DNA from 2 places in the Alteromonas sp. R7 genome. Region 1 is predicted to be linked to the other one. Evidence: predicted binding sites of a transcription regulator. Region 1 holds the regulator's gene; the other holds the start of a gene.
The links. Region 1 encodes FNR, which switches genes on or off when oxygen is low (the NO sensors DNR and NnrR bind a similar motif). Its sites were predicted from a motif close to TTGATCTAGATCAA; they were not measured.
Positions count from the first base shown of each region.

Region 2: AC0J2X_RS12325 (OmpW family outer membrane protein) is a predicted target of FNR. The motif match lies at 2,499-2,512, and genes of this name have one in related genera.

Region 1 is NZ_JBVTQX010000004.1:263,141-268,485, reverse strand. It holds gene AC0J2X_RS08800 (DUF2987 domain-containing protein) at 1-139, shown strand, start outside; gene AC0J2X_RS08795 (patatin-like phospholipase family protein) at 154-1,176, opposite strand; gene ttcA (tRNA 2-thiocytidine(32) synthetase TtcA) at 1,177-2,130, opposite strand; gene uspE (universal stress protein UspE) at 2,279-3,202, opposite strand; gene fnr (fumarate/nitrate reduction transcriptional regulator Fnr) at 3,447-4,184, opposite strand; gene AC0J2X_RS08775 (sulfite exporter TauE/SafE family protein) at 4,230-4,889, opposite strand; gene ccoS (cbb3-type cytochrome oxidase assembly protein CcoS) at 4,876-5,106, opposite strand; gene AC0J2X_RS08765 (heavy metal translocating P-type ATPase) at 5,108-5,345, opposite strand, start outside.
Region 2 is NZ_JBVTQX010000006.1:322,937-327,361, reverse strand. It holds gene AC0J2X_RS12340 (gamma carbonic anhydrase family protein) at 1-314, shown strand, start outside; gene aroE (shikimate dehydrogenase) at 311-1,150, opposite strand; gene AC0J2X_RS12330 (group II truncated hemoglobin) at 1,149-1,580, shown strand; gene AC0J2X_RS12325 (OmpW family outer membrane protein) at 1,705-2,385, opposite strand; gene hemF (oxygen-dependent coproporphyrinogen oxidase) at 2,619-3,551, opposite strand; gene tsaC (L-threonylcarbamoyladenylate synthase type 1 TsaC) at 3,548-4,153, opposite strand; gene AC0J2X_RS12310 (DNA topoisomerase family protein) at 4,199-4,425, opposite strand, start outside.

The DNA.
Region 1 (5,345 bases):
GAATTTAGATTTCATTACACCACAAGGTGTGCAAATCAATAACGGCGTATTGCATCTAGAACAAGATTGGATCAACGACGCAAAAGGCTTAACACTGCCTCATGCGCCGCTACGTGTTACCGCTATGGCTTCAAGCTAAATGCATATTTGGGATTAGGTAAGAAGCTGATACCTTATTTGCTCTGCTAAACGCGCGATTGTCTCTTCGCCCTTCGCGCATAGCTCTTCGGCTCTATGGAATTCCATAATACCCACGTCGGTAAGCTGAGGCTCAATAAGAATGTCAGGCGGATCGCCAGCCAAACGTGAACGTGTGACGCGAGCTTGAAGTATCTCAAGTGAACTGCTCATCACGCTCATAATTCCAGGCGGGTTCCGCTTGTTCACTTTAGCGGGGACTTCGGTCAACTCTTCTTCCACTTTTTCAATCACATCAGAAGCAATGCCTTCTTCAGTCTTTACATTGCCAGCCGAGACGCTGTCTTTTTCGTCTTTTTTCTCTAGGGCTTTTTCTTCTTTGTTGTCAGGGGAAAACCATTGCCGTAGTACGTTTTGACTCTTTGTAAAAAAGTCCTCAGTTTTGCGCTGGTTTTCTTCATGATCTTGTCTCAACTTTTCAAGACGAAGTGGTCGGAAATCGGCGTTAAGGTTAACCGCGATTACAAAATCGGCTCCTAATTGGCGACATAAGTTCACCGGTACAGGGTTTACAACGGCACCGTCTACCAACCAACGATCACCGTGTGCTACGGGCGCGAAAAGTGCGGGAATAGCGCAGGATGCTTGAATGGTGTCTCCAATAGGACCAGAGTTAAACACCACTTCACGGCCTGTATAAAGGTCGGTAGCTACAGCCGCAAACGGCTTAAGCATGTCTTCATAAGTCGATTCACAAAACTCGCTTGCTAGCTTGTCGAAAACCTTCTGTCCGCTGGCAATGCCGCCGCGTCTAAGTCCTACACCCATAAGAGCAAGTACCTGCCAGTCGCTGAGGGAACAGGCCCACTCTTTCAATCCTTCCAGCTTGCCACTTGCGTAGGCAGCACCAACATAGGCACCAATAGAGCATCCCGCTACAACGTCAATTTTTACGCCGAGTTTTTCTAATGCTTCAATTATGCCAATGTGAGTCCAGCCCCTTGCGGCACCGGCACCTAGCGCAAGTCCGATTTTCATTTACTTAGGTTCCATAATGTTTATTACTTCAATAGTATTATCTTCATCACTGAAGTCCGTACTATTTTCTGTAGTGAAAGAAGGTTCATCGAACCCGATATCACCGTCTTCTACCGGGCCTTCTTGTGTAGCTATAGCTTTAAAATCATAAAGGTTGCTGTCGATTAAGTGTGAAGGCGCTACGTTTTGAAGCGCACGGAACATCGACTCTATACGACCTGGGAAGCGACGGTTCCAGTCTTGAAGCATAGCCTTTATGTTTTGGCGCTGTAGGTTTTCTTGTGAGCCACAAAGGTTACACGGAATAATCGGAAATTCAGCGGCCTGAGAATATTTCTCGATGTCTTTTTCTGTGCAGTACGCCAATGGACGAATAACGATGTGTTCACCGTTGTCGCTGACTAGCTTTGGCGGCATAGACTTAAGCTTGCCACCATGAAACATATTGAGGAAAAACGTTTCTAGCATGTCGTCGCGGTGATGACCTAATGCAATTTTAGTCGCACCTAACTCTTTTGCCGTGCGGTACAGAATACCACGGCGCAAGCGAGAACAGAGAGAGCAAGTCGTCTTTCCCTCTGGAATTTTGTCTTTAACAATAGAGTAGGTGTCTTCTTCTACAATTTTGTAGTCAACGCCAATGCTTTCTAGATATTCAGGCAAGATATGTTCTGGGAAACCAGGCTGCTTTTGGTCAAGATTAACCGCAACGATATCAAAGTGAATAGGCGCAATCTTCTTTAAAAACAATAAAATATCTAGCATGGTGTAGCTGTCTTTACCGCCAGATAAACACACCATTACTTTGTCGTTGTTTTCAATCATACCGAAATCGCCAATGGCTTTACCCACATTGCGGCGAAGTCGTTTCTGAAGTTTGTTGAAGTTGTACTTTTGCTTACTTTGCGCAGCATTTAATGGCGACGCGTCAGCACTGTTTGTGCCTAAACTCATAATTAACTAGCTTGGTTTGTGATAAAGCCACCATTATACATTAAAGCGGCTTTTCGAGACCATGCTTGTGAAGTTAAATTTGTTGGTGACATACCGTGTTGGCCGCTAAGTAACGGCAAACACGGGCTATGCGGTACTGATGAAAAGACTACACCGACAACGGCGACACAAATCCATCTGGCTTAATAGCAAGCACATCGCAATTGAGTTCGTCGATCACGTGTTCTGCAGTGTTACCAATTAGGGCCGCTGAAATGCCCACACGGCCAACGGTACCAATAACAACCAGCTCTGCATCCAGTCTTTTTGCCACTTGCGGGATAACTTTTTCCGGAAGGCCTTCTCTTACTACGCATTTGTTTTCAGGAATACCGTACTTTAACGCGTGACTACGCATTTCTTTTAAATGATGATTTTTTACCGCGTCGTGATAGGTATCGGGGTCGAACTCAGGTACTTCTATGGCGATATTAAGTGGTGTAGAAGGGTAACTGTTGACCAAATTTACGCTACCTTTCAATAAAGAGGCGTAGTCGTTAGCAATGAGGGTGAGCTTATCGTTAAGTGCGGCATGCTCATCGTCTTCACTGCCTACGTTTACTGCAGCAATAATCTCTCCTCCTTCTGGCCAGTCGTGCTCTTTAACGAGCAATACTGGGCGAGGGCATTTACGCATTAAATGCCAGTCGGTGGGGGTGAAAATAACAGAAGCAAGATCGTCGTGCTTTTTGGTTGCCTTTACCACTAAATCTATCTGATTGTTTAGGGTGTAGTAAATAATCGACTCATACGCACGATTATTCCATTCTACAACGATATCAGTTTCAGTGAATCCTTGTTCTCTTAAGTGGGTGGCAAGCCATTTTGCATGCTCCTTTGTAACTGCATCGCGCATTGACTCGCGCTCATCCGGGCTAAGCATGGTCGTCATATCATAAGATAAGTCGTATACCACCATCATTGCGGTAACTGAAGCGCCTGTTTTTGAAGCGAGTTCATAAGCTCGGCTTAGTGCAGGTTGGTTATCGCGCTCGGCATCTACCACGGCCAGAATTCGTTTACACTCAATCATAACGTCCCCCTAACTACGAAACTTAGTAGCGGCTGTCGAAATCGAAGCTTTCTAATACTAACTATAAACGACATTGGGAAAAACGTAAGTTGTTTTAGATCAAGAATTTTACGAGGCGACCATGAGTGAACCTACCTAATTGAATATGGAGCAACCGGCGTGGCGCTGAAAGGGAAGATAGGTGGCTAACACAGGTTACAAAAAAGCGCGCTTAGTGCGCGCCTTATTTAACACTTAAAAAGGACTAACCGCAGACAACGCTAGGGCCGTTAAGCGCCGCTAGTTTGGTGTTTAGCCTATCGAAATCCAAAATAGTAATAAGCCTGCCGTCTACTTTTATGATGTTGTCTTTTTGAAAACGGCTTAACAGACGACTAATCGTTTCAATCGTTAATCCTAAATAGTTTCCAATTTCGTTGCGCGTCATGGTTAAGTGGAATTCTCTATGGGAAAAGCCACGCTCTTCAAAGCGTTGCGACAGGTGTGAGATGAAATACAGTAAGCGCTCTTCTGCAGTTCGCTTGTTTAAAAGCATGATCATGTCGTGATCTTGTTTTATCTCAGCGCTCATGAAGCTCATGATCTGGTGGCGTAGCTTTGGAAATTGCACTGACATTTCGTCGAGGGTCTCGTAGGGAAGCTCACACACCATGGCAGTTTCTAACGCAGAAGTATAGCTTTGGTGTTTGTTCTCTCTTAGTGCATCGAAACCGATAATATCACCAGGAAAGTGGAAGCCGGTAATCTGTTCTTCACCTTCGGTATTAGTCACAAATGATTTGAATGAACCGGTTCTCACTGCAAATAGAGAACGGAATTTATCACCAGTTTGAATCAGCGTGTCACCTTTATGAAGCGGCTTCTTGCGTTCAATAATATCGTCAAGAGATTCGATTTCTGTTTTGTTTAACGCCACCGGTAAACACAGGTGACTGAAACTACAGTTTTGACAGTGAATAGAAAATTGGCTTCCTTTGCTCATAATGCACGCTCTCTAAAAGAATACCCGACAATAATACACCCATTTTTAAACGATTGCGCCATGAATAAGATAAGATGCATATATTGCCATTATTACTGCAATAATTTGTCTAAAATGGTTATGCTGAAAACTTCGAACAATATATTGGCTACCAGCGCTTGCAGCGAGCAAGGTGGGTAATGTACCCAAACCGAAGAAGAACATAATAGCAGCGCCTTCTAGCGCGTTACCCGCCGCGAGAGACCAGGTAAGTGTGGAATACACCAAACCGCAAGGAAGCCAACCCCAAATAAAACCATAAGGCAACGCACTTAAAGGGGTCTTAAATGGCAAAAAGCGTTTTGAAAGCGGCTGGACTTTGGAAAATAGGCCTTTACCCGCATTTTCCAGCACTGTTAAGCCAGTCCACCACTTACCCAAATAACACGCCAGTAGAAGCAACATGATTCCGCTAAGTAGGGAAAGGGCATAGTTGGCAAGAGGTATATAATCTGCTGCAATTTTTCCAAGTGCCCCGGTTATTGCTCCGGCGATGGTGTAGCTCACTATACGTCCCATGTTATAGGCAAGGGTATAGGGTAGTGCTGAAGCGCCTTTAGGGGATACCATCCTTAGCGCAGCGACAATTCCACCGCACATTCCCACACAGTGAACTCCACCGGCTAAGCCGATAAGAAAGGCAGAGAAGTAGTTAATCCCTTCCATGTGGCGCTTGGCTTTTGTCTACTTTACTGTCTTGAAGTTGCTTGCGTTGCTCAGCTAGCTTTTTTTCTTCTGGCGGAAGATCATCGTCAAACAGTATGCTATACCCTTGGCGATCCAAATCTTCAAATTGATTGGTTTTCACCGCCCAAAAGAATATCACGATAGCGACGGCAACAATGATGATGGCGATTGGAATTAATACGTAAATAATACTCATGCTATTTGCTCAAAAGTCGCGTTGAGTTTGTGACCACAATGATACTGCTTAACGACATACCAACAACAGCCATCCACGGTGAAAGTAGGCCTGATACGGCGAAAGGTAAGATCAAAACGTTGTAACCTACCGACCAGCCGATATTTTGCCTTATTTTTTGCTTCACTTGATGCGCAGTTCGAATAAGCTCTGGTACAGAAAGCAGCTGATCTCCAAGCAGTATCACGTCGGCGGCAGTT
Region 2 (4,425 bases), on a different contig from region 1:
ACGGCTTCCCTCTTATCATTGGTGAGGACGTTACCGTTGGGCATAAGTGTATGCTGCACGGCTGTCAGTTGGGTAATCGAATTCTCGTTGGCATGGGCGCTATTGTAATGGATGGTGTTGTTGTTGAAGACGATGTGTTTATTGGTGCAGGTACATTAGTACCGCCGAACAAAAGGTTAGAAAGCGGATTTCTTTACGTTGGAAACCCCATGCAAAAGAAAAGGCCGCTCAACGACGCCGAAATGGCATTCCTGAAACAGTCTGCCGTTAACTATGTTGTATTGAAAGATGAGTACCTTGAAGAAGCGAACTAGTTTCGCTTCTCACCTTGCTCAACGATAGCCCTGACACGTTTTACAATATCTGAAGTATCGGGGCGCTTATGTGTCCATATGTAGAAAGCTTCAGCCGCTTGCTCAACCAGCATCCCTAACCCATCTATTTGTGTTTTAACACCAAGTTCGGCCGCCTCTCTCATAAAGCGCGTGGGTGAGTTTTTATAAACCATGTCGTACACCACTTCACAGTTTTGTAAAACACCATCATTTAAACGGCACGGCAATTCATTGCTTAAACTGGCGGCTGTTGAATTGATAATAATATGAGGCGCAACATCTGCGATATCTTCAAGCGCAGCCACCTGCACTTTAGCGTTTGAAGCGGCGCTTGCCACTTCCTCAGCTTTCGCTTTGGTTCTATTGGTGATGGTTAAAGAGGCGGCCCCTGCTTTTAATAACGGGGAGATTACGCCACGAGCAGCGCCGCCGGCACCAATAAGCAACACGAGCTTACCCTTAATTTCCACACCGCTGTTAAGCAAGTCGTTTACCAGCCCTACACCATCAGTGTTGAATCCCCATATTTCACCGCTGTCACCATTCATTAGCGTATTAACAGCTTGTGCATCTTTGGCTGCTTGGTCGTCTACCTTTGCCAAGTTGAATGCATCAAGCTTAAAAGGCATGGTGACGTTACAACCTACCGCGCCTTCCTGAGCTAAAAACGCGTTGGCGGCATCTACAAAACCGTCTACTGGCGCAAGTATCTTTTCATAAGAAATCTTTTCTCCCACTTGTTCAGCAAACATTTGATGGATAGTTGGTGATAAACTCTGTGCAATAGGATTTCCGAATACAGCGAATTTTTTCATGGGAATACGAGACTTATTTAATATAAAGAAGAAAAGCGATAATCGTGCTTCGCAGAGTACACCATATGAACGTATAGGTGGAGAGGAGAAAGTACGGGAATTAGCAAATACGTTTTACGACATAATGGAAACCGATCCACTCGCCAATGAACTGCTAGCTATTCACCCCCAGCCATTAGACAGAATTCGCCACGTGTTCTTTCTCTATTTAAGTTTATGGCTTGGTGGTCCTGATGATTATCAGCAGCAGTATGGCCACCCGCGTCTGCGTGCACGCCACCTACCTTATACCGTAACACCAGAGTTAAAAGCGCAGTGGATGTATTGCATGCGAAAAGCCATGTTTAAAACGGTTGAAGATATCGCCTTAGCTCAACAGTTGATAGACGCACTTGATCAACTCGCCAATCACATGGTGAATACAAAATAAAAAAGCGCGTTGAAAGGATTAACCTTTTAACGCGCAACTCCCCTGTTACTGTCTACGCTCTTTATGGCGCATAAAGTAGTGCAATTGTGAAAGCCTAATAGTTAATAAGGCGTAGAACTAATAATTAGAATGTGTAACCCACCGATAAGGTATACACCCAAGGATCTATTTCAATATCACTTACCTTTCCAGCAGCATCACCCACTTTAAAGGTGGCTTCGGTATCTATATCAATGAATCGAACCGATGCATTGACATGCCATTTGGTATCAATTTGGTAATCCATTCCCACCTGTGCTGACAAGCCAAATGAATTATCAAGCGAAAGGTCGCTTAAGCCAGCTGTTTCATTCGCACCTGTAAACTCTTCATCAAAGATAAAGGTATAGTTGATACCTGCACCAATGTACGGCTGAAACGCAGAGCTGGCATCATTAAAATAGTAGTTTGCGGTAAGCGTAGGTGGAAGGTGCGTGACTTCTCCAAGCTGGTTACCCGTCCCTAACGGGTCAGCAACAGAAAAATTCACATCGTGCTTAAAGGGCGTTGCGGCAAGCAGCTCAATATTAATATTGTCAGTAATAAAGTACGCTACGTTTAGACCTAGCTGAGTATCGTTATCGATATTAAGGGCCACGCCAAGATCAGTTCCACCCGCGACGATGTTAGAGGTAGATTCGTCAGGAGCAACGGTAGTAAGACCGCCACGAACAATCCAGTCGCCCTGCTGGTGAGCGCTAGCTAAAGGTGAGAGTGCAGCAAGAGTAAAGCAAAGTGCAGATGCAGATAAAAAGTGTTTGCGCATGATGTGTCTCTTTTGTGTTTAACTAAGATGGCGATACTTTACGCCTGTGGTTAAGAGAAACATTGATCCAGCGCAAGTTTGATAACTCACTGAAACACAGATGATATTCCACCTTGATGTAGATCAAAAAAACGCCGCATTAACATTAATACGGCGTTTTTTAGTCATTAAAGATGAAAGCTGCTATCGGCGGTCCGCGTAAGGATTTAAGCGCTGCCTTATTTAATAATTAATCACCAATCAGTAGGTTTTAACCAGTCTGTCAGCTTGGCTTCGGCGCTACCCGGTGCAGGTGTATAACAATACTCCCAGCGCGCGAGCGGCGGCATCGACATTAGAATTGATTCCGTACGCCCGCCGGTTTGCAGTCCAAATAAAGTGCCTCGGTCGAATACAAGGTTAAACTCAACGTAGCGGCCCCGGCGGTAAAGTTGGAAATCACGCTCTCTTTCGCCGAAATCGGTTTGCTTACGACGTTCAACAATAGGAACGTAAGCATCGATGAAGCCAATACCAACAGCCTGCATAAATGCAAATGACTGTTCAAAGCCCCATTCATTCAGGTCGTCGAAGAATAAACCGCCCACTCCGCGAGTTTCATTGCGATGCTTTAAGTAAAAGTAGTCGTCGCACCACTTTTTGTACTTAGGGTAGACGTCATTGCCAAATGGTTTGCACAACTTCTTTGCAGTGTCATGCCAATGCAAAACGTCATCTTTAAACGGATAAAATGGCGTCAAGTCGAAGCCGCCGCCAAACCACCAGATAGGTGCTTCGCCCTCTTTTTCTGCAATAAAAAAGCGAACATTAGCATGTGACGTTGGGATGTACGGGTTATGTGGATGAATAACGAGTGATACACCCATTGCTTGAAAGTTTCTTCCCGCAAGCTCAGGGCGATTAGCCGTTGCTGAAGCAGGCATTTGACTGCCAAACACATGAGAAAAGTTAACGCCGCCTTGTTCAATCACCGCACCATTTTTTAGTACTCGAGAACGGCCACCGCCACCTTCTTCTCGCTGCCAGCTGTCTTCAACAAACTGGCCCTTACCATCGGCAAGTTCAAGTGTTTGGCAAATGGTGTCTTGCAGCCCTAGTAAATAGCTTTTTACTTGTTCTATTACTTCAGCGGCATTTTTACCGTCCAGTAATTCTGCTGATGTCATGCTCTTATTACCTCTGCTGTGTCACCATCGCGAATGGTACTGGGTTTAGTTGCACCGCCTACTTCCCCTTCGACATAGAAGACGGAATCAGCGAATACGGCTTTTGCTTCTTCAGTGGTGATGGCTGGCGGTTGGCCGGTCAGGTTAGCGCTTGTAGAAACTAACGGTTTACCTAACTTGTTGCACAATTCCACTACTACAGGGTGATTAGTTACGCGCACCGCTATTTTACTATGCTTGCCGGTTAACCAAACTGGCGCAGATGACGACTTAGGTAATAGCCAAGTATTAGGGCCTGGCCAGCTCGAAAAAATATCGGTGCGTCTGTCAGGGCGAATGGCGTTATCGTTAACATAAGGCAGTAGCTGACTGTAGTTTGCAGCAATCAAGATCACGCCCTTTTCTACCGGTCGCTGTTTTATCTCTAACAGCGCATTTACAGCGGCTTCATTGTCGGGGTCACATCCGATGCCCATTACCGCTTCGGTTGGATAAACGATTAAACTGCCAGCTTGGAATGCGGCAACAACAGGGTCTACTTCAGGTGAGTTAGCCTCAACGGGGGTAAACGTGTTTACGTTCCCATTTTGGATATCAGACATGGTTTTAATCTCTACGTATAGTTCTTCGTATAGTTGTTCGTATAATTACTTTTTATAGCCGCAAGCCGGCTGAGGACACTGTAACTGCCCCTTTTTGTCTATCAATACTCCCCAACCGCAGTCTGGGCAGCTTTCATTAACCGGCGTGAAATTTAGCACATATCGACATTGTGGATAATGGTTGCACGCAAAAAACTGTTTGCCGTATTTGTTAGTACGCGAGATTAGATGCCCTTTCTTACACTTTGGACAATCCACCAAAGTATCTTCTT